Regions from separate parts of the Chryseobacterium sp. JK1 genome, predicted to be linked through region 4. Evidence: riboswitches for the same ligand, from Rfam matches in the RefSeq annotation. Region 4 holds a riboswitch; each other region holds the start of a gene.
What was found. Region 4 has a riboswitch for cobalamin ahead of ACQ76T_RS00995 (T9SS type A sorting domain-containing protein). Riboswitches for the same ligand answer to the same signal wherever they lie in the genome.
Positions count from the first base shown of each region.

Region 1: linked by a shared signal. The riboswitch ahead of prpB (methylisocitrate lyase) and the one ahead of ACQ76T_RS00995 (T9SS type A sorting domain-containing protein) in region 4 are both predicted to bind cobalamin.
Region 2: linked by a shared signal. The riboswitch ahead of ACQ76T_RS12890 (TonB-dependent receptor plug domain-containing protein) and the one ahead of ACQ76T_RS00995 (T9SS type A sorting domain-containing protein) in region 4 are both predicted to bind cobalamin.
Region 3: linked by a shared signal. The riboswitch ahead of ACQ76T_RS12235 (acyl-CoA thioesterase) and the one ahead of ACQ76T_RS00995 (T9SS type A sorting domain-containing protein) in region 4 are both predicted to bind cobalamin.

Region 1 covers NZ_JBODRU010000001.1:908,032-914,002, forward strand. The annotation lists gene ACQ76T_RS03965 (carbohydrate kinase family protein) at 1-513, shown strand, start outside; gene ACQ76T_RS03970 (NAD(P)H-dependent oxidoreductase) at 635-1,267, opposite strand; gene ACQ76T_RS03975 (winged helix-turn-helix transcriptional regulator) at 1,449-1,808, shown strand; cobalamin riboswitch at 2,286-2,478, shown strand; gene prpB (methylisocitrate lyase) at 2,923-3,819, shown strand; gene prpC (bifunctional 2-methylcitrate synthase/citrate synthase) at 3,821-4,975, shown strand; gene ACQ76T_RS03990 (bifunctional 2-methylcitrate dehydratase/aconitate hydratase) at 5,056-5,971, shown strand, end outside.
Region 2 covers NZ_JBODRU010000001.1:2,844,275-2,850,245, forward strand. The annotation lists gene ACQ76T_RS12885 (YncE family protein) at 24-1,079, opposite strand; gene ACQ76T_RS12890 (TonB-dependent receptor plug domain-containing protein) at 1,099-2,925, opposite strand; cobalamin riboswitch at 2,960-3,136, opposite strand; gene ACQ76T_RS12895 (T9SS type A sorting domain-containing protein) at 3,307-4,620, opposite strand; gene ACQ76T_RS12900 (helix-turn-helix domain-containing protein) at 4,785-5,971, shown strand, end outside.
Region 3 covers NZ_JBODRU010000001.1:2,691,179-2,697,149, reverse strand. The annotation lists gene ACQ76T_RS12245 (XAC2610-related protein) at 1-491, shown strand, start outside; gene ACQ76T_RS12240 (HD domain-containing protein) at 493-1,083, shown strand; gene ACQ76T_RS12235 (acyl-CoA thioesterase) at 1,279-1,662, opposite strand; cobalamin riboswitch at 1,778-1,957, opposite strand; gene ACQ76T_RS12230 (hypothetical protein) at 1,992-2,792, opposite strand; gene ACQ76T_RS12225 (ATP-binding cassette domain-containing protein) at 2,823-3,485, opposite strand; gene ACQ76T_RS12220 (hypothetical protein) at 3,482-3,757, opposite strand; gene ACQ76T_RS12215 (GEVED domain-containing protein) at 3,852-4,934, shown strand; gene ACQ76T_RS12210 (endonuclease MutS2) at 5,039-5,971, opposite strand, start outside.
Region 4 covers NZ_JBODRU010000001.1:194,627-200,597, reverse strand. The annotation lists gene tpiA (triose-phosphate isomerase) at 1-656, shown strand, start outside; gene ACQ76T_RS01000 (esterase-like activity of phytase family protein) at 732-2,003, opposite strand; cobalamin riboswitch at 2,264-2,454, shown strand; gene ACQ76T_RS00995 (T9SS type A sorting domain-containing protein) at 2,512-3,618, shown strand; cobalamin riboswitch at 3,945-4,134, shown strand; gene ACQ76T_RS00990 (T9SS type A sorting domain-containing protein) at 4,238-5,518, shown strand; gene ACQ76T_RS00985 (T9SS type A sorting domain-containing protein) at 5,527-5,971, shown strand, end outside.

The sequences.
Region 1 (5,971 bases), 710 kb from region 4:
AATACATTATTTGAACTGCTTGAATCGGGTACATATAATGTTTTTGACATCAATTTGAGAGAACCTTACTATGATATCAATAGTATTAACGAATTACTGCACAAAACCCATCTGGCAAAATTCAATAAAGCAGAATTGAGGATGGTTCTGGATTTCCTAAGTAAAGAATACCAGACCGAAGAAGACAGTATTCAGTATCTGCAGGAAAAATTCGGGATTCGGGAGATAATTATTTCTAAAGGAAGTAAGGGAGCTTTATATTGTAGAGATAATGAATTCTACCTTTATCCTACAATACCGGTTGAGGTAAAAGATACTGTGGGTAGCGGAGATTCATTTTTAGCAGGATTTCTTTCCAAAAGAATCGGCAATGAAGCATCTGCTCATGAAATCATGACTCAGGCGGTTTCCTTAGGTGCCTTTATTACTTCACAGGAAGGTGCGTGCCCGGAATATACTTTGGAGGATTTTATAAAATTTAAGGATCACCATCCTGTAATGGCTCTGGGCTAATAAGTTTTGCAGAATCAAAATATATCCTATTTTTCAGATATCCGTTTTTGTGTAATTTAAAAAGCTAAATCGGGCCATTGCTAAAAGCAGTGGCCCGATTTTAATGCAAACTTTGTAAAAGCTAATGTAATTCTATAAAAAGCTCTTCCTTAGCTCTTCTTACTCTTTCCAGTTTTCCCCACCAGTCTGTTTCTTCATCTTTATAACCAAGAGCCATCATAACAGTGCTTTTTAATCCCTGTGCAGGCAGATTGAGCAATTCGTCAACAGCTTCACTGTCAAAACCTTCCAAAGGAGTTGCATCTATTCTAAGATCTGCTGCCGCAAGAAGCCCAAACCCTAAGGCAATATAGGTTTGTTTGGATGCATTTTCAAAATGTTGATCCTTGGTTTGTTTACCCAGCCTCTCTAATAAAGTTAGACGATATCCATCCGTACTGCTACCCGGTAAATTACGCAGCTGATTACTGAATTCAAAAAAGGAATCTACTCTTTCCGTGGTATACTCGTCCCAGGCTGCAAAAACCAATATATGTGAAGCCTTTATGATCTGATCCTGTCCGCAGGAAATGGGCTGTAACTTCTCTCGTAGTTCTTTATTTTTAATGACTAAAACTTTAAATGGCTGTAAACCCGAACTTGAAGGAGAAAGGCGTATCGCTTCCAATATCTGATCCAGTTTTTCATCCTCAATAGTTGTTCCGTTGTAACCTTTTGTTGCTGATCTCCAATTAAGTGTTTCTTGTAATGACATAACTTTAATATTTTTTATTGTACTTTATATCATTTTTTCAGTTGCTAAAGTACGGAGCAAAGTTACAGGATAAACAGTTGCATTTGTATACCTGTTACCTGTTGGTAACCAGTTTCCTAGAGGTAACCAGGTGGCTTTTTTGACGAATAATTTTTTAATTTTACATTCTAATTGTAAGAATATGAAAAAGGAAAGAACAGAACTGGCCCCGGAATGCAAAAACCATATTCGAGGAGTGAGAGATACAGTCTATCTGCTTGATGGAAAGTGGAAAACAATTATTATCAGCCATTTATATTTCGGTGGAAAAATGCGTTTTATGGATCTGAAAAGAGAGCTGGACGGAGTGGCTGCAAAAACTCTGTCAAAAGAACTGAAAGATCTTGAAATGAATAATCTGGTGAAAAGAACGCAAAACAACACAATGCCGGTAACAGTAGATTATGAGCTTACCGAATTTGGAAAAAGTTTGCATGATATCATAGATACAATGGCAAAATGGGGAATAAAATACAGAGAAGAGCTTTTAAAATGTGAATAAAATATACTGGTCATACAGACGAAAAAGGAATGAACATTATCATATAACAAGACAAAAATTCCACATCATTCTTAAAAAATGGGGGAAGAAAAAGATATACAGATAATGAAAACTTTCGGTTGTAATGATACAAAAAAGTACATTTCCGATAAGGCTTTTTATACCTGAAAATTCCTGAAAATACTTTTACAAAAAATGACTAAAAATCTCTCAATAATAATGGTTGTTTGCGAATGTCAATCAAAGGTAAAACGAGCTTTTTCTTTAGGCGTGTTTAATTTTTTGCAGCTATATCTTATGGATTTAGTAACGAAAAATTAATGTTATTGACTAAATTACAATGTTTGATTGGTGAATTATGTTTTTTTAATGATAACATTTACAGTAGGTTATATTGAAATAATTATTGTTTGCATAAAATCTCTTGGTCGTTTTTATAAAATACTTATATTTACCACCAAGGAGTTCTTAACACCTTCTTTATCAACCGAAAATGGTTGCACTTAGCTGTGTATTAAAAGGGAATCGTGTGCAAATCACGAACTGTCGCGCAACTGTAAGTAACATATAGGTTTTTATCAAAATAGAGGTCCACTGTATACCTGGTTATATGGGAAGGACGATAAAAACTGTTACAAGTCAGGAGACCTGCCTATTTCGAATTGACGATGCTTTCGCGGTCTGAAGCTTATAGTCAGGTATGATACGATATGGATAACAGTTTGGTAAAAATCTTTTGTTATTTTGTGAGATGAGTTTTTAGTGGAGCAGTATGCTCTTTTATTACACTGTCTTGTACCGTATTTTCCTTTCCCATATTTTTCTTCCCACACAGGCATTGTGAAGTTTACCGAGAACTTTTTATAAGGATTTATCAATGTAAAAAGTTAGAAAATGTACCCATACGACCTTGATTATACATGCAGAAGTTATAGCCTTTACCACGGTTATACGGGAATATTTTTATCACATTCAAAACTTCAGGAAACGGCCCAAACGCATCAGTCTTCTTCTGAGTATTCTATTTCTGTTGTCAGGATATCAAATCCGGATAGCTATCGCCGTGACTATTTTTCATTAACGAACAAATTTCAACTAAACAATAAATATTAAAATGACTAAAAGTGAAAGTTTGAAGTCTCCGGGTAGTAAATTTCGGGAGGCCATGCAAAAAGAAAGTCCACTTCAGATCGTTGGAACTATTAATGCCAATCATGCATTACTTGCTCAGCAGGCTGGTTTCAATGCTATTTATCTTTCCGGCGGTGGAGTAGCAGCGGGTTCCTTAGGAGTTCCGGATTTGGGAATTACTACTCTTGAAGATGTTTTAATAGATGTTCAGCGCATTACCAATGTTTGCAACTTGCCATTGATGGTAGATGTAGACACAGGATTTGGTCCTTCAGCATTTAATGTAGCCAGAACCGTAAAGTCTTTGATAAAGGCAGGAGCAGCTGCATTACATATTGAAGATCAGGTAGGTGCAAAACGATGTGGGCACCGCCCGGGTAAAGAAGTGGTAAGCAAGGATGAAATGGTTGACAGATTAAAAGCTGCTGCCGATGCCCGTACTGATGAAAATTTCGTTATTGGAGCAAGAACAGACGCTTTCGCTAATGAAGGTCTTGAAAAAACATTAGAAAGAGCCATTGCCTACAAAGAAGCTGGAGCAGACTTCATTTTTGCAGAAGCAGTTCCGGATCTGAGCTTTTACCAAAAATTTGTAGACGCTACAGGAATTCCGGTTTTGGCCAACATCACTGAATTCGGAATGATTAAAATGTATACCGTAGAAGAATTGAAGAATGCAGGTGTAGGATTGATTCTTTATCCGCTTTCAGCTTTCCGTGCTGCCAATAAAGCCGCTCAAAACGTATATGAACACCTTCGTAAAGACGGAACTCAAGCCAATGTATTAGATACCATGCAGACCAGAGAAGAACTTTACAAAAGCATTGGGTATTATGACTATGAACAAAAATTAGATAACCTTTTTAAACAAAATTATTGATATGTCGACGAGCACTGAACCAACATTTAAACCTAAAAAAAGCGTTGCGCTTTCAGGAGTAACAGCAGGTAATACAGCACTTTGCAGTGTAGGGAAAAGTGGAAATGATCTCCATTACAGAGGATATGATATCCTTGATCTGGCAGAAAAAGCAGAATTTGAAGAAGTTGCTTACCTATTGATATACGGTCAGTTACCAACAGCAGCACAGCTGAAAAACTATAAAGCAAAATTAAAATCTTTAAGAGGGTTACCCCATTCCGTAAGAAATATACTGAAAAGTATTCCTGCCGCAGCTCACCCAATGGATGTAATGCGTTCCATGGTATCTGCAATCGGAAGTATCCAGCCGGAAAAAGATGATCATAACATTGCGGGAGCCAGAGATATTGCTGACAAACTATTGGCATCATTTGGATCAGGTTTATTGTATTGGTATCACTATACTCACAATGGTAAAGAAATCAATGTGGAAACAGATGATGATACTATTGGAGGACATTTCCTACATCTTTTGCATGGCAAAAAAGCACCCGATTCATGGGTAAAGGCAATGGAAATTTCCCTTAACCTCTACGCTGAGCATGAATTTAATGCTTCCACCTTTACGGCCCGTGTTATTGCAGGAACGGCATCCGATTTTTATTCTTGTATCACAGGAGCAATTGGTGCTTTAAGAGGTCCAAAGCACGGAGGAGCCAATGAAGTGGCATTTGAAATTCAGAGCCGCTATCAGTCTCCTGATGAAGCAGAAGCAGATATCCGCCAACGTATTGCCAATAAAGAAGTAATCATTGGATTCGGACATCCCGTATACACTATTTCAGATCCAAGAAACGTTGTGATAAAAAAAGTAGCCAAAGAACTTTCTGAAGAAGCGGGGGATATGCTCCTGTATAATATTGCAGAGAGACTGGAAAGCGTAATGTGGGAAGAAAAGAAAATGTTCCCGAATCTTGATTGGTTCTCTGCCGTTTCTTACCACCTGATGGGAGTTCCGACCCTGATGTTCACTCCTTTATTTGTAATCTCAAGAGTTACAGGATGGAGTGCCCACATCATAGAACAGAGACAGGATGGAAAAATCATCCGCCCAAGTGCCAACTATACAGGCCCGGAAAACAAAGAATTTGTATCCATCAACGACAGAAAATAATAAAATCCTGAAAACTTGAAAGCTGTTTTCAATTTTCACACGCTATTTTCAATTAATAAAAAATTTTCAACGATAAAAAAATGAGTTCACACATTTCAAACGAAAGACCACAACCGGACAAAGTATTAGTAGACATTGCAGATTATGTATTAAACTATGAAATTAAAAACGATTTAGCCTGGAAGACCGCTCACTACTGTCTTTTAGACACAATCGGGTGTGGTTTGGAGGCATTAACGTACCCTGCCTGTACAAAATTGTTAGGCCCTGTAGTGAAAGGTACGGTAGTGCCAAACGGAGCAAAAGTTCCTGGTACACAGTTTCAGCTGGATCCTATTCAGGCTGCATTCAATATTGGAGCAATCATCAGATGGTTGGATTTCAATGATACCTGGCTGGCTGCAGAATGGGGACACCCGTCCGATAATCTTGGCGGAATTTTAGCGACGGCTGACTGGTTGTCCAGAACCAATATTGCAGAAGGAAAAGCGCCTTTGAAAATGAAGCAGGTTTTAGAAGCAATGATCATGGCTCACGAAATTCAGGGAGTGATGGCTTTGGAAAACTCGTTCAATAAAGTGGGATTAGACCACGTATTATTGGTTAAACTTGCCTCTACTGCGGTAGTAGGAAAACTGATAGGATTAAACCGTGATGAGATCATCAATGCCGTATCACTGGCTTTCGTAGACGGACAATCTCTGAGAACTTACCGCCACGCCCCAAATACAGGTTCTCGTAAATCCTGGGCGGCAGGAGATGCTACATCAAGAGCTGTACGTCTTGCTCTGATTGCTAAAACAGGAGAAATGGGATACCCATCCGTTTTAACAGCAAAAACATGGGGATTCTATGACGTTTCTTTCAAAGGAAATGAATTCAAATTCCAGAGAGACTACGGCTCTTATGTAATGGAAAATGTTTTGTTTAAAATTTCTTTCCCTGCAGAATTCCACTCACAAACAGCAGTAGAAGCAGCAATGACATTACACTCAA
Region 2 (5,971 bases), 2.6 Mb from region 4:
ATTTTCATATGCTGTTTGGTACATTATGGATTTACATATGCTCCATTGGCCCCTAGACCTCCTGTTTTGAAGCTAGAAATCTTGCTTCCATTCGCTGCAGAATATACAGTCATTTCACTTTCTGCTTTAAAGCCTTTAACATCCGATGCAAAGATTTTTCCATCAACAACATTAAAGCCGTATAATGTAAAATAAGCACCTCCTCCATCTGAGGCTGTTAATAAAGCAGTGGTAGGAACAGTAGGAGTTGCTACACTTGTAGTATATACTTTAGTTCCTGAACTGAAATAAAATTTACCATTATCGATCTGAAGATTTGTAGCATTTGGAATTCCTGTTAAAGTAATAACAGGTGTAATTGTTCCTGTACTGGAAATCTTATAGATATAAGAATCTGTAGTTGTTGAAGAAATAGTATACACATTTGTATTATCTGAAACAATTCTGTTGATGTCACCGTTCGGAACGGTAATCTGCGTCATATTATCAGTCGCTGTATTAATATAGGTCACTTTATTTCCTGATCCAAATGTAGCATTCTGTACAAATACATTTCCTCCGGCTTGTACAATTTTATCTATATTTTCAGTAAAATCGGTTTTCTTTACCAGTGAAAGGTCAGAAATTTTATATTTTGTTACACTTTTAGCGCCTGAAGACAAATTCATATTAGTAACATAAATAAATCCATTTGCAAAGGCAATCCCTCTTGGGTTGTTAATCTGATCCGTGATGGTCCCTACTTTTTTAAAAGTATAACGATCTACAACAACAATTTTATTAGAATTGTTCATCACAAGGTATGCCTTGTTACCGTCCAGACCAATGGTCTGAAGAACATCTCCCAATATTTCGTTATTGTTATTGTAAGCATAGATATTATCCTGTTTCAGGCCTAAATCTCTTGTAAGGAACATTACGTTAGCTCCATAGGACTGAAAATTTCCTTCATTGGAAATTAAATATCCGTTCTGGTAAGTGATAGGTGATATTTCTATGTTATCACTATCATTGCTACACGAAATGTTAAATAACAATACAAATGCAAATAGTACCGTTAAAATTCTAGTTACTCTCATAATATATTAATTTTAGTTTTTAAAAATTAATGGCTGCATACACTCCATAATTTCTTTTAGGTAAAGGATAAAAAGAAACTGTTTTGTAATAAGTGTTTGTTATATTATTCACTTTAACACCTAGAGTATATTTCTTTGAAACTGTTGCCGAAATTCCTGTATTTAAAATAAAATAAGGATCAATCGCCGTATCTCTTTTTTCATCCGTTCCTGTATATGTAAGGCCATTCACAAGTGCCTGAGCATACAATTTGATAAAACCATATTCATAATCCAAATTGGCTGTTCCACGGTGCATTGGAATATAAGCTAATTGTTTCTTAGACTCCTTATCTATCGATTTGGTATAATAATATCCTGCACTTATTCCTATTTTATGGTTTCCGAATTGTTTATTAAAAGACAACTGAGACTCCAATCCGTAAGATTCTGTTTTGTTGACATTAAAGGCCTGCCAATATCCCAGAGCTGTTGGCATCCATACAATAAGATCGGTTCCTTCCAAAAAGTAAGGAGACACATTCAGTTTAAAACTTCCTACTTTAAATTCGTGGTTCATGTCTACCTGAACAGAAGTTTCCGGTCTCAGATCTTTATTTCCTCCCGGTTCGTAATAGATATCATTAAATGAAGGATATCTGAAGTTTTTAGACAAATTAAGTCCTACATTATACCATTTTGAAGTGTTCCATTTTCCGGAGAATGAGAACAAAACCGGAGAACTGATGTCTTCTACAAAATCTTTTTTGAATCCCCCTTCAAAGCGCAGATCCTTCGTTGCAAAATACCTCAATAAGGCAGAAACAGAACCTATATTTCGGCTTACATTCGTTATTCCACTTTTGTAACCTTCCCCTTTATTCACCTGAAATTCTCCAATAAGGTTCACATTCCATTTTGAATTCAGGAAATAGTTGAAATCATTTTTTACAATATAATTTTTCCCTGTACCACCGCTGGATTTAGGAAGATTTAAATCTCCATAATACTGGAAGTTTTCTTCGGTATATGCCGCTTTGAATGCGTTACTGAATTTTGCTTTATTCCAGTCCCAGGCAATAAGACTTCTTACACTTTGGGTTTTATATTTTGTTTTGGTTGCTGTTTCTTCGTATACTGGGTAATGCTGCGAAGAGTCAAAAAACTGACTTTGCCATGATACCTTGTGCTCGTTGGTTACTTTATAGGAAGCCCCTACGTTGAAGGATGTATTGTAGTAATTTCCGTTCCTGTTGATGTAGTTCAGGTCACTTACTTTATAATCGTTTTCACTTACAGAATAATTTCCCGAAGCTTTAAAACTGAACTTATCATTGCTGTAAGAACCTTTAAGAAAGTTATTAAAAGTATTAAAAGAAGCAACTTCTGAAAATAATGAACCATGGAACCCTTTATTAAAATCCAGGGTATTGTTCATATGAATACTTCCGCCCACTGCTCCACTTCCGTAGATGACACTTCCGCCGCCGGCTTTTATTCCAATCTGATCATATCCGAACAAAGGCATATTGTTGATATCTCCCTGTCCTAAAAAATTAGAATTGATATTAATTCCGTTCCATACAAAGGCGGTCTGCTGTGCAGTAGTTCCCCTGAAAGACGGTGAAGAAACAGCACCACGGCCATTTTCCTTAATATAAACCTGCGACTGAAACCTCAGCAGTTCGGAAAGATTGGTGGAATTTTTCTCAGTATCTTCGGGAGAAATGGTTTTCACAGGGTGAAAGAGCTTCACTCTATTCATCTGGTTATCGAAGATGTAAATCGTATCAATGACTTTCTCTTGCCCGAAAAGAAAACAACCATACGATGAAAAAAGCAGTACTAAAGATCTTTTTATATTCATATTAATGCACTTTTCCTCCGAAAGCAATATGTTTTTTATGATTATGATTCTGGCAGGTCTCCTGACTTTCGCATTCTGCACCTTCCCGTGATACACAGTGGTTGTTTGCAGAAACTTTTGTTGCGATTTACAGTTGCGGGGACAGTCCGGGAGTTACACCCGATTCCCTTTTCATTCCAATACACTGGAAACCAAATTTCTTGCAAAGATAGCTTTTTATATCTATTTGCCAAAGATCCCTGAGATCATGATCAATACTTTTATTCTTCCTTCATTTCATCTCAATATCATATAGAAAAATGGCCATTTTCAATATTGAAAACAGCCATGTAAAATCCCACTTTTACTATTGATGATATGAATTTAAAACTATATCCGAATTTATTTTTTAATGAATTTATAGGATTCCATCTTTCCTCCTTTCAAAGAATACTGAAGGATATAATTTCCTTTAGATAAAGATGAAACATCCACCTGATTATGTATAGAACTAAAAGTTTTTACGATTTGCCCTACCATATTGTAGATCTCTGCTTTTTCTATTTTTTCTGTTCCTTGTATGTATAAAATATCTGATACAGGATTTGGATAGATGCCCGTCACAGCTTTCTCTTTAACAATATCATTCACAGATAAAAATTCTGAAAGATCCAGGTAAAACCCAACAATCTGATTGGATGCATTAGTACCTACCCCTGCTATCTTCTTTCCATCCTGGGAAATTGCCAATGGAAGCCCCATAGAGACACCGTTGGTTGCAATTCCTAATGATGTGGCATAATCGTTCAGATTAATACGACCTCCGGCTTGAGTCCAGATAAAGCCTTCCCCCGACATTGGCGGAGCCCCAAATGCTCTATAAAAACCTATAACGGTAGATCCGTCAGCCGAAATACCTGTTGCACCCCCTTTAAAGCTGAATGATGCATTAGGATGTGTTATATAAGTAAGCCCCGTAACTGTATTCCAAACATAAGGATTAGGGTTTGCCGCTCCAATTATTGTATTTCCGTCTGCAGAAACACCTCCTGCTTCCCCTACATTATTCCCGTTATTATCTGTAATAAAACTTTCTACTCCGTCTATCCATTTAGCCCCGCTTCTTGTTCCTGTTGCCTCGTCCTGCCATCCTACTACTACTGTCCCTGCAGCACTTATTGCATTTGCTCTGGAACTTCTTCCGGCAACCATACTTCCTAAATCTATAACTCCGCTTACCGCGTCCCACTTTACCGCATGAGCATTGGCTGCAGTAAGATAACCCAATCCTACAATGGTACTTCCGTCTATCGACATTCCCCAGGTAGAACTTACACTGCCATCCCAACCTGTAGGAACAAGCCCACCTCTGTTGGTCCAGGTAGAATTGGTAATATCATACGTTGATATTTCATTAAAACCCGTAGTAGAATTTGTAATCGTAGATGCTATTTTAGTTCCGTCATTAGAAACTACCGTTTTTCCTGAGGCAGGATATCCGTTTGAGATTGATCCAATCTGTACCAATCCGCCAGCAGCAGACCATTTGAATATAGCGCCCGCACTGGTATGCATACTTACAACACCATTATTGGAAACTGCCCCTACATTATAATTACCAAGTCCCATTACGGTAAGCTGAGCATCTGCCATTCCAACTTTTAAGAAGAAACAGAACGCTACTACTTTCATTGACATTTTGTAAAAGTTTTTCATATATTGTTATATTTAGCATTTTGATTTAGCGAAAACAATATTAATATTATATTTACCCAATTAAAAGAAATTGGCTTTCAGAATTCGTGAATTTTAAAAGAATTTAAACAGTAAAAACTTAATAATCAAACACATAATAAAACCTCATTTTGAAGATGGATTTCATGAAAATCATTCAAAAAAACACAAAAAACAATTTATTATTTAGAGACGTAATTGAAAATAAGGGGAAAATTCTACTGCTGATACTTGTATTTTGGTCTGTTACCATGAATGGGCAGCTTAGCCAGGACTTTAGTATTTTATCAGATAAAGCGTTTCAGAAACTCTATCAAAACTCAGATGAATGCATCAGCTATGCTCAGGGAATACTTGTAAATGATCAGGATGCAGAGCATCAGATTGTACTTCAGAATATTATTTCTCAGGCTTTTGCCATGAAAGGAGATTATGTACAGTCTGTGAATACGTTCTCACAAAAAGAAGATTCTGATCAGAGCCGGAAGCTTTCTTACTTTATGCAGATCTTCAGTGCTTATAATCTTGCGGATCAGTATCAAAACCTTGGGCTGTACAATCAGTCTAAAAAAATTATAACCGACCTTCTTTCAGATCAGAAACTCCTCAAAAGCAGTGATCTTAAACTCAGGATCACCACCGCAAAACTCTATCAGCTGCAAGCTCTGAATTTTGGAATTAATAAAGATTATTCTTCAGCCTTAAAAGACCTTGACAAAAGTGATCAGTATCTGGATCATCATAATGAAGAAAATAAAATAATCGCGATGGAAAACAGGATTTTCCGTTCCTTTTATTGGATGAAGCAAAACAAAATGTCTGAATACAAAGTACTGATAGAAAATATTATTAATGAACTCAACAATCAGGAAAGTCAGCCGTTTTTGCTGGGCCTGGCCTATGAAAATATTTCCCAGTACTATTTTTTGAAACAGGATTACAAAACAGCCATTCAGCAGTTGGAAATTGGACTTTCATTGGTGGAAGACCTTCCTTTCAATAATCTGAAAATTAAATTGTACGAATCATTATCCAGAAATTATTTCGCTCTGCATGACGATGCTAAATACCATCAATACTACAAATTATACAATGATTTGAAAACAAAAACAGATTCCAGCACAAAAGAAGGAATACGTTATATTGTAAAGCTTGTAGAAAATAATCAGAACAAAAGCATTGAATTTCAAAAGCAGACCTCGCTTAGAACCCTACTCCCTTTAATGATCTTTTTGTCCCTTATCATTATAGGATTGCTTGTTTATTTCATCGTCGAAAAAAATAAAAATAAGGACTTAAAGAAACAATTCGATTTCTTTGAAAGACAGAGTAG
Region 3 (5,971 bases), 2.5 Mb from region 4:
CTGATGATCTTATCGTGTATCTTGCAGAGAACAGAAAACTCTTGTCTGGAAAAATGAATTCATTAACGAAGGAAGAAAGCCCTATTGTTATCAATGATTTTAATTTTGACGGTAGTGAAGATATCGCAATAAGAAATGGTAATATGGGAAATTATAACGGAGCGTCCTATGATGTATATGTTTTCAATAGTACCCGGCTAAGTTTTGTGAAAAGTAAGGAACTTACAGAATTAGCTTCCAATGCTTTGGATATGTTTAACGTAGATTCCGAGCGCAAACGTCTTATTTCTTATGGAAAATCCGGATGCTGCAATATTTTTACCATAGAATATGCCGTTATTCCTAATAAAGGACTGGATAAGGTTCTGGTAAAAGAAGAAGACAAAACGGAAGAAGATCGTGTAAAAGTAACCATCAAAGAAAAAATAAAAGATAAATGGGTCACCAGAAAGAAGGTATACTCATTAGAAGAATATAACAAAGAAAAGTAAAATGAAGATTCAGAAAGAGATTGATTTTATCCTGGCAGTAGATGCCTTGAAAAATGTACAGCGAAGAAACTATAATGCCGACGATTCCAGAAGAGAAAACACCGCAGAACATTCCTGGCAGATTGTTATTTTGGCACAGATCCTGTATCCGTACGCCAAAAACCGAGAAAATATTGATCTGTTGAGAGTGATAAGAATGCTTTCTATTCACGATCTGGTAGAAATAGAGGCTGGTGATACTTTCCTTTTTGATGAAAAAGCAATGGTAGGTAAGTTTGAGAGAGAAAAAAATTCTGCACAGAAGATTTTCGGGATTCTTGATGAGCCATTGCGTACAGATTTTTTCAATTTATGGCTGGAATTTGAAGAAGAAAAAACTCCGGATGCCGTATTTGCCTGTTCTATCGACAGAATCATGCCGTTTATTCTGAACTCGCATACCTCCGGAAAAAGCTGGACAGAAGCCGGGGTTACAGAAAAACAAATCAGAAATATGCTTGAAAATGCTATAAAAAGAGCTTCTGATGAAATGGGAGAGGCTTTTGATGTATTACTGAGCAGAAGCCTGGAAACAGAAAAAGTGGTGAAATAAAATATTGTATACATAAACATTGCTCAGTATCTGGGCAGTGTTTTTTTATGCAACATATGTAGAATGATTCTTCAGTTCAATAAAAAAATCAATAAAAACCAAATGCCATAAAAATTCTGGAAATCTAAAGCTGTACTCTGGAAACCGTAGAGAAAACTGTCAAATTCTGGAATAATTATGGCAAAAAAATCAAATTTATAGTATTTGGATTGGTTTTTTGAATTCGTCAATAGCTACGAAAGTGAAATCACCTACAATCGCTTTTTCTCTTTCATAAGAATACATCTGCTCGGTGAAAATTTCTACATTAACTTTCATACTTGTTTTTCCAACATAAGAAACTTTGCCGATCAGCTCTACAATAGTTCCTGCAGGAATCGGCTTTTTAAAATCGATTTTATCGCTGCTTACCGTTACCACTCTTTTTCTTGCAAAACGGGTAGCTGTGATAAAGGCAACTTCATCCATCAGCTGCATTGCTGTACCTCCGAAAAGAGTATCATAATGGTTGGTTGTGTTAGGAAAAACCGCTTTAAAGATTCTTGTTTCGGATGTTTCAATTCTTTCTTCTGTCGTCATATTTCATTATTAATTAAAGCGAAATGAAATTGTATCAAAACAACAGAATAATGACAGGAATCTTAAAAATCCCTGAAACAATCCATCAGATCAACAAACTTCAGATCGCGAAAGTTTTTTGTTTAAGAAATAGGCAGGTCTCCTGACTTGTAACATCTTTTATCTCCTTCCCATGCCCCGCACAGTGGATCTTTGATAAAGATTACAGTTACTTACAGTTGCGCGACAGTCCGTGATTTTCACACGATTCCCTTTTAATTTGCGGTTAGGCAAAACCAATTTCTATGATGAATAAGTGTTAAACTTTTTCGGGTGCAAAAATAATGAATTTATTCCGGATTATGGTAAATAATCTGACTGATTACTCTACCTTTTTTGATCGTCCAAAGAGTTGTGTATCTGTTCTCTCCCGTACCATTGATCATATAAAGGAAAATGTTATCATTGTCAAGTGCTGTTACTCCAACATTCTCAAAATCCATAGTGGGCTGGAACATATTTTTGATGGCTTCTCTTACAAAAACAGAACCTCTTCCCGGCTGCTGTACTCGGATGGATTTGATTTCTGTCATTCCTTCAGGAAGATCATTACCAATTCCCCATGGTTTTACTTTGTCAATAGTAAGAAGTTTTCCTTCAGCATCTTTTTCTTTTTTACGGTATCCGGCATTGGAAGGGTAGACGTCAATAACGACTTTGCTTCTTTGGGCTGTAGGTATTTTAGGATCAGAATTATCTGTAAAAATGAGTGATCTCCCGTTTTTAGATTTGGAAGGAGTATAAGCAGGAAGCTGATCAATATAAGCAATACGCTCTTTATTTACCATTCCTTCTTTATCAAGAGTTTCATAACGCACAAAAGGTTTGTCGTCATCCTGTTTTTCAGGATATTTGATCCAGATCCATTCCGTTTCTCCGGGAGCTGGCTTTACATATACAAAAACATCACCTTTACGCATGCGGATCTTATCTACGATTTTTCTGTAATTATCCTTGTGTACACGTACATTGGCATATCCTTCTTCTGCTTTTACCACTCCAAAAGGAACTTTATTCTGGCCTTTAACAAAAGCTAAAGAAAAAATACTGAAAACAGACAGATAAAATGCTTTGTTTATGAAAGTCATCATGAAAATTTTTTGATCCTTCAAATATATAAATTAAATGCTGTTCGGAAGATAATTATATTGACGGAGTTCCTGTAAGTTTTGTATTGGTTTTAAATATCCATTAGAAAGCAGATATATTTTATCCGAGATATCCATCACATCCTGATAATGATGATCAGAAATAATAAAACCTTTATTTTTTGATTGGGAGCGGATGATTGCTTTTAATTCATCAACAACTTTTGGAGCAAGGCTGTGAAAGGGTTCATCCAGCAATATAAAATCAGCTTGAGAATAGGTGAGAAGCATTACTTCGATCATTCTCAGTTCTCCGGAAGACAAATTTCTGGGTTTTTCATTGAGAAACGGTGAAAGAAGTGGAGAATGCAGAAGTTGATTCGCATATTCTCGCTTACAGAAAAGATGAATCAGTTTTGCTACCTTTTCGCCTTTAGGCAGAAAAGAATGTTGTGGAAGATAAGCAATTCTGTTTTTTCGATCGGAAATATTCTTCAGTACTTTATCATTCCATCGTATAAACTGAGTATCGCTCCCCATGACGCCGGAAATAATTTTAAGAAGAGTAGATTTTCCGGAGCCGTTTCTTCCCAATATACCTGCTATATTTCCGACTTTGCACTCTATGTAGATATCCTGCAGTGTTTTTTTATCATTAAAAGATTGGGTAATACTGTCAATATGTAATCTGCTCATACAAATGCAATGATCGTTTTTACAATGAGGCTAAAAGATAAAGTAAGTCCCCAAAGAAACAGTTTTGAAAATCCAAAATGATAGTAGAAGGGATACTCATTTTTAAGCCTTACTTCATAAATAAAATAATGAAGTACAGGGAAAAGTAATAGAAAGCTTAACCCAAAAGTTTCTATTTTAAATGGAGACAATAAAGAAAATAACAATGAAAAAAAGACAGATGGAATGATAAGTTTTTTATAAAAAATCCAAAGGATGGTAAACTGCTTCATATTTTGAATGAAATAATTGAAATATTTAATAAAAATAAACTATTATTATGGGGATTTATGCTATTTTTCATCAATTTTTTAAAAACTAATAATTATGACCAAAAAACTACTTTTGAGTTCCTTTCTTCTATTGGGGGCTATTTCATGGTATCAATCTAAAAATGTTGCTGAAACAGTAATGACAAAAAATGCATTTATTGTTCCTACCAATGTAGTGGTTTCTAATATCACGACGACTTCAGCAACGGTAAGTTGGGACCCTATTCCCGGATCTTCGAATTTCTCGATAAGAATTAGGCAAGTTGGTCCTAACGTATGGCTTACCATACCCGTAATAAATGCTAATAGTTTTGATCTTAGCAATCTTCAACCTTGTGCAGCATACGAAGTACAGATAATGGATACTCTTTCCGGAAATATATCGTCTTCTGTTATTTTCTATACCTCACTCAATTATTGCAGTGCTGCATCTACAGATTCGGGATTACTGCATATTTCTAATGTTACAGTAAATTCAACGGGGATTTCGAATCCTATGGTAAGTAATTCCGGAGCGTCCAATTATACAGATTACAGAACCGATCCCAACCGTAGGATAAAATTGAACGTGGGAAGTATGGGAAACAACATTTCTGTAACCAATACATGGACAGGAACTCCGGGTACAACCACTGTAATAGCATGGATTGATTTTAATGGTAACGGTGTTTTTGAATCCAGTGAAAGAATGATGATTGCCAATAATGTTACGCAAACTTCTCAGTCTATATTTTCTGTTCCCAGCTATCCGATATTACCCAGCTCGGTTATTGGCGGATGCGGTGTTGTAATGCGTGTGATTTCCAGTCAAACTTTGCCAGGTAATGCTTGTGGTACCTTTACCTATGGAGAAGTCGAAGATTATGGAGTAGATTTTTTGGATCCCCTTCTTGCAGTACAGGAGCCTGCAAAATCTCATCAGCCGGAAATTTATCCTAATCCGGCTTCAGATGTTTTAAATATTTCAGGAATCTCAGAGGCTGTTAATTTCGAGATTTACAATGCAGCTGGCCAGAAATTAGATGAGGGGAAAGTTTCAAACCATCAGGTAAATCTACAGCATTTATCTACAGGGATTTATTTTATTCAGTTAAAAGATAAGGAGAATACAACCCGTTTGAAATTTATTAAAAAATAGAAGGCATCTAATCTTTATGTTGCCTAAACGATAAAAAAAGAGAGTACTTATAAGGTACTCTCTTCCTATTTGCGAATCAATTTTAATTGATTTTTTTCAATGTGTTAAATTCTTTCTAACTCATCCGAATCAATGGTCGTTTTGAAAGTTCCATAGTTCACAATCACCTTGTTTCTGGAGATTTTTTCAATCGTTCCAACACTGGTGCTTCCTGTAATACGAACACGTTGACCTACTTTCATCCAGATCGCACGGTCTGTTTTGCGTTGCTCTTCCAGTTTTTCATTGGTTTCTGCAATCTTTTCGATGACTTCCTCCTTTTTCAGCTGTTGAGTGATTTTTCTTTTAACCACCTGAAGGCGTTTGGATTCATCTTTGTCAGCTCCAATTTTTCTGAATTTTTCCTGTTCCAGAAGTTTTACAAAATCTTTCACAACATCCTTTCTGGACTTTCCTTTGGTATAGCTGTCTATGAAAGCCTCAATTTTGTTTCCAAACTGAAGTTTTCGATGTTCCTCTTCATACAGTTTCTGAAAATTGAAAAGCTTTTGTTGAAGCTGCTCATTCAGTTTCTGAAGGTTATCGCGCTTATCTTCTACAGATTCCTTTCTTTCAGCAAGATCAGATTTTAGTTTTTCAACTTCATACTTTTCCTGTTGCAGTTTTACAATCGTTTTATCCAGATTCACAATATCGTGCTCTACTTTTTTCTTCGCAGAATGGATAATAAATCTTGGAATTTTGTTCTTTTCCGCCACTTCAAAAGTAAAAGAACTTCCTGCCTGTCCTACTTCCAGCTTGTACATCGGTTCCAGCGTTTCTTCATTGAAAAGCATAGCCGCATTTTGGGCATTAGGAAGCTGCTCTATAACCAGTTTTATATTGGTATAGTGAGTTGTAATAATGGCAAAACTCTTTTTATCATAGAAAAACTCCATGAAGCTTTCTGCCAAAGCGCCTCCTAATTCAGGGTCAGAACCTGTACCAAACTCATCAATCAGTAAAAGAGTGTCTGAATCTGCCTCACGGATAATTCC
Region 4 (5,971 bases):
CCAACTGTGAGGTTTGGATTGCGCCACCATCTTTGTATTTGATGATGGCAAAAGATATCTTTGAAAAGGATGAAATAGGTGTATTCTCTCAGGATATGAGCGAGCATGAAAGTGGTGCTTATACAGGAGAAATTTCTGCAGATATGCTGGAATCTATTGACGCTACAGGGTCATTAATCGGGCATTCTGAAAGAAGACAATATCACGGAGAAACAGATTCTCATTGTAATAAAAAAGTTAAACTAGCTTTAGATAAAGGACTTATCCCGGTTTATTGTAATGGGGAAACTCTTGAGCAGAGAAAAGCAGGACAGCATCTTGAGGTTGTAAAAAATCAGACTGAAGTTGCTCTTTTCACCCTTTCTGCGGAAGAAATCAAAAAGGTAGTTATTGCTTACGAACCTGTTTGGGCTATCGGAACTGGAGAAACAGCAACGCCGGAACAGGCTCAGGAGATTCATGCTCATATCAGAAATATTATTGCCGCTAAGTACGGACAGGAAGTTGCCGATGAGGTTTCTATTCTTTACGGGGGTTCTGTAAAACCTGATAATGCTAAAGAAATCTTCTCTCAGCCTGATATTGACGGAGGTCTTATCGGAGGAGCGGCTTTAAAATTAGAGGATTTCTCTAAAATTATTGAGGGTTTCAACTAGTATTGAAATTATATCAATCTATAATAAAAACGGCGGAATCTTCGATTCCGCCGTTTTCTGTTAAAAAAAATCTAATTATTGAATATCGACTACGTACATAGTACCTTTGTCTACTTTTCCCGTTTTAGGTAAAATTTTCGCTTTTGGATTTCCATTTCCATCATCTACCACACCGAAATCATCGTCATTGAAAACGGCCAGCTTGTTATTTCCTAAATACACAATTCCTTCAAACTTATCATGCTCGTACCCCAGTTTTGCAACCAGATCTACCGCTAATGTTTTTGACACCGATTTTATTCCTACATTGGTAAGCTCATCCCATGAACACTGTTCCAAGGCTTTACCGTTTACTTTCATTCCATCCACGGCATTCATATCAGATCCCGTTACATCGGTAGCGTTGGCCAGATTGATTCTGTATACTTTTTTAATCCCACCCTGAGATCCAAAATTACCATCCCTTTCAATCACCAAAAATTCGGTGTTACTCAACGCTGTAATATCACAAACAGAGTCTGAAGCTCCACCATCCTGTCTGTATAAAAACTGTTTGGTTTGGCCTGTAACCGTATCAAAAGTTACAATTCTCGTCAATGTTGTATTGGTTGCCAAAGCTTTACTTGGAACATACATCATAGATTGTATTGTCCCTACAAGAGTTCTGCCATCAGGCGTAAGAGCAAGACCCTCCATTCCTCTGTTTGCTCTTCTTTTAGCCAAAACAGCAGGCAGTTTTCTTGGGCCGGTGTTTACTCCAACCGGGCTTATTCTTTCCAGTTCCATTCCGTCAGCACTATAATGTACAATGTGTGGACCATATTCATCGGACACCCAGAAAGTACCGTCCGCAGCAGCAACAATACTTTCACTGTCTAAACCATAATTATCAGTTCCAAGGATGTTTCCTGAAGCATCATAAGCGACCTCTCCCGTACTTCCCATTCCCACTGGATTTGGTAGTCCTGTAATAGGCATTCCGGATGGATTTTTAAGCTTTATATATTTAATTACTTCTATATTTCCGTCTGCATTGATCTTGAAATGCATAATGGTTGGGGTAAAGTTGGGAGTGAGGAACTTTTTACCATTCAGATAATCGGTATTGGGACCGCGGTCTGTAATCACATAAAATTCTCCTTTTCTTGTTGGGTGAGCTGCTGCACCGGAGCCAAAACCTCCGTTGATAACATCTACTCCATTGAGGGTAACCATTTTCGTAAATGGAAATTCCTGAGGAAGTTTGGAATAGTTAATATCCGGGCTGTTGATTACAGTATTATCTCCATCAGTATTACACGAAGACAATACTGCCAGCATTAAAACAGGCAATAGTAATTTTTTCATATTCACTTTTATGGCTGCGAAAATAGAAACTGATTGTAAACTGATCTTGAATACAATGATAATTGTATTTTAATAATAGATCCTGCAAAATGAATTCAATATAAACAATAAAACTTTAGATTTTAATTCTTAAAAGCAAATAACTCCCAACCATTAGCTATCAATATCATAAAATGGTTATTCGAAAACTACGATTTCCTTTGTGAAAAGCCTGAAAACAAAAGATAATTCACAAAATACAGCCTAAAAATTTATATGATATATTTGCAGACTTTTAAGGCTGAACACTGTTCATTAATAGGGAATCAGGTGAGAATATTATTCAAATCCTGAGCTGTGCCCGCAACTGTAAACTATTCAACTTATAGTATTATGATACCACTGGATTCCACATCCGGGAAGGTGACTATAAGATGTAAGCCAGGAGACCTGCCTTAAATTTAAACTTCAAAAGAACACTGTTTTTATGCAAGTAAGTTTCGGGAATAAAACTTTAATTAATGATATCATGAAGAAAATCTACTTTTTTTTCTTACTGCTAGTTGTGCAGTTTTTGTCGGCCCAGTTTACAGAAAACGACATTAAATTCTGGGTAGGAACCGGTTCCAAGAAAGCCTATTTCATCGCTGATTTTAACGATAATAATACTCCAACTTCTTATGCATGGGGATATCGTTTTGATTCCAATTCTTTAACGATGGAAGATATGATCACGGCTATTGCTGCCGCAGAACCTAAAATGGAGATTGAAATCCCTTCAGGATTTCTTTACAGCCTAAGCTATAACCATCATATTCCAAGCCTTGATGACTACTGGTCTACCTGGTCAGGAACTACTTCTGAGGCTATGTCATTTAATAACGGGGTTAATAATGATCCACTAATTGATGGGAAATGGTATGGGGTTTCTTATGGTTATGATCCTCCTTCCCACCCTTCTACTCCAGTTCCTGCCTACAGCTCTTTATGGTATACTTCTTCTCAGATCACCAGCTGGATTGGGACAGGTAACAATAAAAGTCTTGTAGTTATCGATTTCGGAACAGATGGTACTGCTGGTACTGCCAATTCTTTTGTATTCGGAATCAGGTATAACGGAACTATAACTGCGGAACAGGCTTTACAGCTGATACAGTCACAGGCTTCTTATTTTAATTATACATCCGCCAATAACCAAATCTCTAATCTGACACTGAATACATTTACAGGAAATTCTGCAGGAGCCGGAAACTGGAAATTATACAAGGGAAAAGATCTTTCAAGCTGGCAGGCAAAATCTAATCTTTCTCAGATTCAATTAAACAATAACGACTGGATGGGATTAAGCTTTGGGCAGAGAAGACCTATTACTCCTACAGAAGCTGCGAATGCTACATTAGGGGTTGCTTCTGTGAATAAAAAAGTATTCCATATTTATCCCAATCCGGCAAGTGACTTTATCCAGATTGAAACCTCTGAAAATGTGAAAGAAGTGAATATATATTCTGCTTCTGGCCAAAAAGTGATTACAACACAAGCAACAAAGATTAATATTCAGGCATTAAGCTCAGGAATTTATTTTGTAGAGATTAAAACGGCTAACCAATCCACAATACATAAGATTGTAAAAAAATAGAGATACATTACCGTATTTCTATTTTAATTGATATCGCTGACCAACCTTTTCCAATATTTTGATGGTTTAAGGAGGACAGTATACAACAAGACTTTCTCAATTTTTGAGGAAGTCTTTTTTCCGTTATGAGATTTCATTTTAATAAAGAACTTATAAAATGAATAGATCATACGTCACAATCTTCTTTATTTTAATACGAAAAACCTAACAACAACCCATAACATATTGATAATTTCGCAAAAACAGTTGTGAAAAAATTTATTTAATGTCAGAAAAGCCTAAAAATCAGATATAATTCATAAAAAATCACTTATAATTTATGTGATATATTTGCAGCGTTTTAAGGTTGAACACTGTTCATTAATAGGGAATCAGGTAAAAATATTATTTAAATCCTGAGCTGTACCCGCAACTGTAAACTATTCAACTTATAGTACATGACACCACTGGACCCAAAATCCGGGAAGGTAGCTATAAGATGTGAGCCAGGAGACCTGCCTTATACCAATTTCAACTTTCGGGAATAAAAGTTTATGAAATAAAAATCTCAACAGATTTTTTCATGAATGTTTTGCCCTGAAGTGAAGTTTCGGGAATAAAACTTTAATTTAATAATATCATGAAGAAAATCTATTTTCTTATTCTTGCATTTGTCATTTCTTTTGCAAATGCTCAAACTGAAGGAGTCCTGGTACTCAACGAAGGCGGCGCCGGAAGCAATAATGCTGAAGTATCGCTGATCTCCAACCAATCGGTTGTTACCAACAACTATTATAAAACACACAACAATAATGCGGCGTTAGGAGATACTGCACAGGACATTAAAATTTTTGGTGATAAAATTTTTGTAGTTCTTAATATTTCCAATCAGATAAAAGTTCTTAATAAATCGGATTTCTCTTTGATTACCACTATTACATCCAATGTTAAAAACCCAAGATACATTGCCTTCAGTGGGAATAAATTCTTTGTAACGAACTGGGGAGCAAGCGGCGGACAAACCAACTATGTAGCTGTTTATGACCTCAACACTTATACCCATCAGGCTAATATCACGGTTGGAGAAGGACCTGAAAAAATCTACAGCAAAGACAATAAACTGTATGTTTTGCTAAAAGGAGGTTTCGGAATCAACCATTTTATGGATATTATTGATGCAACCAGCAACTCAGTTTTATCAGAAATAAATGTAGGAGATTTTCCACACAGTATTTTTGAAAAAGATAACCTTCTTTACATCATGAGTTCCGGAAATCCTTATGTTTCCAATTCTTTTGGAACTTTTACGGTTTACAATACAACCACTCAGAGTGTTGCTTCCACTACAACATTTCCTGCCGGAACAAAACCAGCTTATATGGATACGGATGGTACGAATATTTACTATGTGAAAGATGCTTCTATTTATAAAACTTCTATTGCAGCACCTTCTTTTTCGACCAATGCAATTGCAACTCCTCCTATTACAGTAAACAGTTATGGTTCAGCTTATGGATTTAACATCGTTAATAACAATATCTATATAGCGGATCCCCAAGGCTATGTTGCTCCTGGAAAAATCTACATGTATAACTTACAGGGAACATTACAAAATACTTTTACAGTAGGCCTACTTCCTAATCAAATTATTGCTTACAACAGCGCATCTTCAAGTCTTTCAACCGTTGAAAACATAAAAACATCTAAATTGTCACTATATCCAAACCCTGCGAGTGACAAATTCTATGTACAAGGCTTAAACAGTGGAAACGTTCAGGTTTATGATGCGAATGGCAGAATGATCATCAATACTCAGTACACTCAAAACGGAGTTGATGTAAATAATCTTCCTAAAGGAGTATATGTTGTAAAAATCACTGATAAAAACAATAGCTTCAGCGAGAAACTAATCATCAAGTAAGATTTACAATGCAAAAAATAGTAAGCTTTATATGTACCTTTATCGTTGGTTTGTGTTTTGCCCAATTCACTGCCAATGACGTAAAGTTCTTCGTGGGAACAGGTTCTCAGATCGCCTATTTTGTAGCAGACTTTAAAGATGGAACGGATGACAGATCATATGCCTGGGGAGTAAGGTTTAATCCCGGACAAGATATAACCGGAGCTCAGATGCTTGAGATGATCAAAAACGCAGAACCTGCTTTTGATTATAATGCAACCTTTAATAATGGTTTTCTTGATAAGGTAAGTTTCAATAACCATTCACAGCAATCCACACCAGATTGGTGGAGCCTATGGACTGGTGACAGTACCAGTAGCTGGGGTCTGGGAGGATGGATGAACAGCGGAACTATTGTAGATGGTAAATGGTATGGTGCAAGCTACGGATTCAACAATCCTACAGCACAGGCAC